Regions from separate parts of the Arthrobacter sp. P1_B11 genome, predicted to be linked through region 1. Evidence: predicted binding sites of a transcription regulator. Region 1 holds the regulator's gene; the other holds the start of a gene.

Evidence for each region. The regulator LexA, encoded in region 1, represses DNA repair genes until DNA is damaged. The targets are predictions, from matches to a motif close to TCGAACANNTGTTCGA.
Region 2: the regulator LexA is predicted to act here: its motif matches at 1,473-1,488, upstream of AC1D14_RS05840 (DUF6504 family protein).

The regions. Positions count from the first base shown of each region.
Region 1 covers NZ_JBFTZQ010000006.1:95,050-97,439, reverse strand. The annotation lists gene AC1D14_RS06835 (LysM peptidoglycan-binding domain-containing protein) at 65-394, opposite strand; gene lexA (transcriptional repressor LexA) at 779-1,528, shown strand; gene AC1D14_RS06825 (ATP-dependent DNA helicase) at 1,579-2,390, opposite strand, start outside.
Region 2 covers NZ_JBFTZQ010000005.1:67,463-69,852, reverse strand. The annotation lists gene AC1D14_RS05845 (DNA polymerase III subunit alpha) at 1-1,085, opposite strand, end outside; gene AC1D14_RS05840 (DUF6504 family protein) at 1,082-1,426, opposite strand; gene AC1D14_RS05835 (hypothetical protein) at 1,570-1,956, shown strand; gene AC1D14_RS05830 (chorismate mutase) at 1,972-2,298, opposite strand; gene AC1D14_RS05825 (VOC family protein) at 2,313-2,390, shown strand, end outside.

The DNA of each region.
Region 1 (2,390 bases):
ACAGTTTAAGTGCCGGAGGCGGCGACCGGGAAACTGTGACGGATCAGGCCCGGCGAATCAGCCCTTACTTGGACGGTACAAACAGCTGCTGCCCCGGCATGACCTTGCCGTTTTCGAGGTCGTTCAGCTGGACGATGTCCGCGATGACATCGCGCGGATCCCTGGTGGGGTCGACTGTCCCGGCGATAGCCCACAGTGATTCCCCCGGCTGCACAGTCACAGAAACCGTCTCCGTCACGGACAGTCCGCTGGCGGTATCGGCGGCCTTGGCCGGCGAGTTCAGCAAACCGGTGAGCGACAGGAGCAGTGCCGCCAGGAGAACCAGGGGCAATCCGATGAGGACGATCCGGCCCCGGCGAGTAAGCCGAAGCCGCGGCGGCCTGCCCGGCTGCATGCCGAAAGCACCCTGCGCACCCTGCCGACGTGAATGGTTGACTGCTGTTGAAGCTGACATGAACTGAGCCCTCCTGGACCACTCTGTGCTGCCCGGTGTGCCCGGTCCGCCCGGCATCCGCCGGAATATTCGAAGAAACCGGCCCGCTCCGCAGCTGAACTAGAACACATGTTCGAACTTTGCTTCTTCAGTTTTAGCACTTATCAACGAACAAAGTCGAGACTCGCTAGAACAAATGTTTGAAAAAGCCGTGTGGCTGGCCTACGTTTGAAATCAAAGAACAACCACTTCTGCAGTTGATCAGCAGGGTCTGACATTTTCAGGCCGGAAGTTCCCGGCAACTGCAGCCACGGAGGCCGGGTGGAACGAAAGGCGTTGGCGAACATGGCAGCACAAGCCTCCGACGGCAAGGCTACCCAGCGCAGCCAGCGGTCTCAGCGGACACCCAAAGGACTGACCATCCGCCAGAAAAGGATCCTGGAAACCATCCAGCGGTCGGTCAACGACAACGGGTACCCACCCTCCATGAGGGAAATCGGCGACACCGTTGGCCTGGCCAGCCTGTCCAGCGTCACCCACCAGCTCTCACAGTTGGAGAAGCTCGGCTACCTGCGGCGTGATCCCAAACGCCCCCGGGCCATGGAAGTCCTCATGCCCCTCACCCTGGACGCCGGCTTGTCCAAGGCCTCCGGTGCCGAAGGTGACGCCAAGCCGCACAGCGCGCGAAGCGCGTCAGTCACCGAGCTGCCCAGCGCAACAGACACGGCCATGGTGCCGCTGGTCGGCCGCATCGCGGCCGGCGGCCCCATCTTCGCCGACCAAGTGGTTGAGGAACTCATGCCCCTGCCACGCCAGCTCGTTGGCCACGGCGAACTGTTCATGCTCAAGGTTGCGGGCGACTCCATGGTGGACGCTGCGATCTGTGACGGCGACTGGGTAGTTGTCAGGCGGCAGAGTGACGCCGTCAACGGCGACATCGTGGCGGCGCTGCTCGACGACGAAGCAACCGTTAAGACCTTCCGGCAGCGGGACGGCCACACTTGGCTGCTGCCGCAGAACACCCAGTACGAGCCCATCCTTGGGGACCACGCCGTGGTCATGGGCAAAGTGGTGTCGGTGCTGCGTTCGCTCTAGGACTTCGTGCGTTCACTCTAGGTCGTCGTGCGTTCGCTGAAGGCCGCTCCTTAGGACCGCGCTCCCGCTAGCCTCTCCAGCGCCGCCACGGCGATCTTCCGGTCCGTCGTGGGCCAGAAGGGCGGGAGTGCGGCGCGCAGGAACCCTCCATAGCGCTCCGTCGACAGCCGCGAATCCAGCACTGCCACTACGCCCTTGTCATCGGTGGACCGGATCAGGCGCCCGGCACCCTGGGCCAGCCTGATGGCCGCATGGGTAGCTGATACGGACATGAATCCGTTGCCGCCGGCCTGTGCCACTGCCCGTGAGCGTGCCGTCATGAGCGGGTCGTCGGGCCGGGGGAACGGAATCCTGTCGATCACCACAAGCCTGCATGAACCGCCGGGAACATCCACGCCCTGCCACAGCGACATGGTGCCAAACAGGCACGTGTCCGGTTCGTCGGCGAACTGCTTTACCAGCGCGGTCATCGTCGAGTCGCCTTGGCAAAGAACGCTCACATCCAGGCGCGGACGCAGTGCCTCGGCCGCTTCCTCGGCAGCACGCCGGGAGGAGAACAGGCACAGCGCTCCCCCAGCGGAGGCGCGGATGAGCGATTCCAGTTCGTCGAGTGCTTCAGGCGACATACCCCTGCCCGGCTTGGGCAAGTGGCCCGCCACATAGAGGATGCCCTGCTTGGGATAATCGAAGGGAGAACCGACGTCGATGCCGGTCCAGCTCGGCGCACCCTCCCCCACGAGGCCGAGTCCGCCGGCAGCGGGTTCGAACGCGGAGCCGATGGCAAGCGTGGCCGACGTCAGAACTACTGTGTGGCCTGCGAACAGGCCTTCCCTGAGCTTTCCGGCGACGCTCAGTGGGGCAA
Region 2 (2,390 bases), on a different contig from region 1:
ATCTTCAGCTCATGACCCAGGCGGGCGCGCATCGCAGCCTCCGCTTTGCCGGAAATCCCGGGGAACCTGCGTGCCACACCTGCCTCACACCTCAGCGCCAGCTCCGCGAGGGGATCACCCTCTATGCCGATCACTGACGCTTCCGGAACCACCGGCTGCTTCCAGCCCATGTCTGAAACGGGATCTATCCTGCAGCGGTCGGCGAGCGCCTCCGTTTGAGCGAGCAGCACTTGAAGATCCGCTGCCCCATACCCGGCGGCGTGAATAATTTCCCGACCCAGCTGCAGCATCTGCGCCGGCGATTTCAGCCAGCCCTGTCCGTTTGGCTGCAGGAGAGGGGCGGCGGAAAGTTCCGGCAGCGACTTCAAAGTCCGGGCGGAGTCAAGAACGTCGGCCGTAGCTGCCCCGTCCTCGGCACAATAGCGGACAGCATTGGTGAGTACAGCCGGAACACTGTGCTCCTCGGCAAGTCTGAGCATCCGTACTGCGTGGGCAGTACTCAGCGGCTCGCCGGGGGTGCTGAGATGGGAAACAACTTCGGCAGCGAGGCTTCCGGCTGGCATCGTGTCCAGCCAGCCCTTGAACAGGGTGCGCGGCCGGAGGTACCGCCGTCCTCCCATGGCACGTCCGACGTCGGAATCCGGACCAATCAGCACGGTGAGGACCGGCTTCAGGGTTTCCGGGTCAAGGATCCTTGATGCCAGTTCCGCCCGGGTTACGGCAACTGGGACGACTCCCCCCGCTTTACCAGTGGTGCGGGCGTGCGCATCCGAAATCAGCCGGCAGAGCGCCTTGTATCCTGCTCCGTTGTTATTGCCGTGCGCAAGCACCACGACGCGGCCGGCAAGCTGGGTGCGGAGGTCGCCGTCGTCGTCGAAAACGGCGAGGTCCACCCCGACGACGGGGTCGAGTCCGGCACCCATGCACGCCTTGAGGTGCTTGATGGTGCCGTACAGTCCGTCCCTGTCAGTGCAGGCAAGGGCTGTTGCCCCTTCGGCTGCTGCCGACTGGGCAAGGTCATCAGGCCACGAAACCCCGTAATGGGCGCTGAAGGCGGTGGAAACGTGCAGGTGGGTGAAGCTCATGCTGTTTTATGCCGGAGTGCATCGTGGATCCGGAGAAGCCTCCACCGTCCGCTGCCGGTATGCCTTACCAGATCAAGTGTCAGGTGCTCATCAGCCGGCGGTGTCTGAGTGGCTTTGGCAGGCGTTTTCGCAGAGACCACCTGGACGCGCCAGATCTCGTGATCCACGAGCCCCGGGCCGCTGCCCAGCGGGGCCCGCTGCTCCTCAGCCCACCATTGGCGGCGTTCATACCAACGCACCGGTTCAGCGCCTACCGTGTACGTCCTGCCGCCCCATTGAAGCTCCACCGGCTGGCCTTCCGCCCCACAAACGACGTCTACGGACTCGCTGAACATGCCCATAGGTGCCTCCGGAAGCCAAACTGAATGTGCGGTAAATAAGGGTTATTAGAATATGTATTCGAATAACACCAGTCTACGCCGGGGCTCCGACAAAACCTAGATGAGGTGTGGACGGACGGCGGCTCAGGGGGCAGGATGGAGCCATGAGTTCCAATGACGCACTCCTGAAGCACGTAAGCATCGCCGCCAAAGACACCACCCTGGTGGCCAAATTCGATATTGACGGCAACATTCCAGGATCGGGCGCCTTCGTAGTGGGGCTCGTGGCTGCAACTCCGGATTACTCACATCAACGGAGGCTTGGAATTGAGTTCATGAACGGCGAGGCGGTGTCGATTTACTCGTTCAGCCATGACGGCACGGAGGAGAACTTCGACGTCAACAGCGTCGAACATTCCGGCAGCACCATTACCGGCAGTTTCCCCATGAGCACTGTGCTCGGGCTGGGCAAAGGCCACCTCATGTCGGCCTTCAGCGAGGCCGACGGCCGGGAATTCCAGTCAGGAGTGCCGGTGGACGAAGCGCTCTAGGCGCTTCGCAAAGTTCTAGCTGTTGTCCTTGTGGATTTGCAGCTCAAGCTCGATGAACTTCGAGATCATGGCCCGGTAGGTGCTTTCCACGATATCCGGGTCAATTTCCTTTTTCTCGGCCGCGGCACGGACATGTTCGATCACGCGCTCCACCCGTCCGGGGGCCCGGACTTCCGCGTCGTCGCCCTTGAGCGTTCCCGCGATCCTGATCAGTCGTTCGCGGCGCGCAATCAGCGTGACGATCTGGTCATCAACCTCGTCCACGGCGATCCGGACAGCTGCGAGCTGTTCCCTGTCAGCCTTGGCGTTCTTATCGTCTCCGTGATTTGTGAGCATGTCCATGACAGTATCGAACCATGCAGCCCCGAGTCGATTTTATTTCACTGGGAGTGCGAAGCGTCGCCGCCTCCCGCCGCTTCTATGTGGACGGCCTT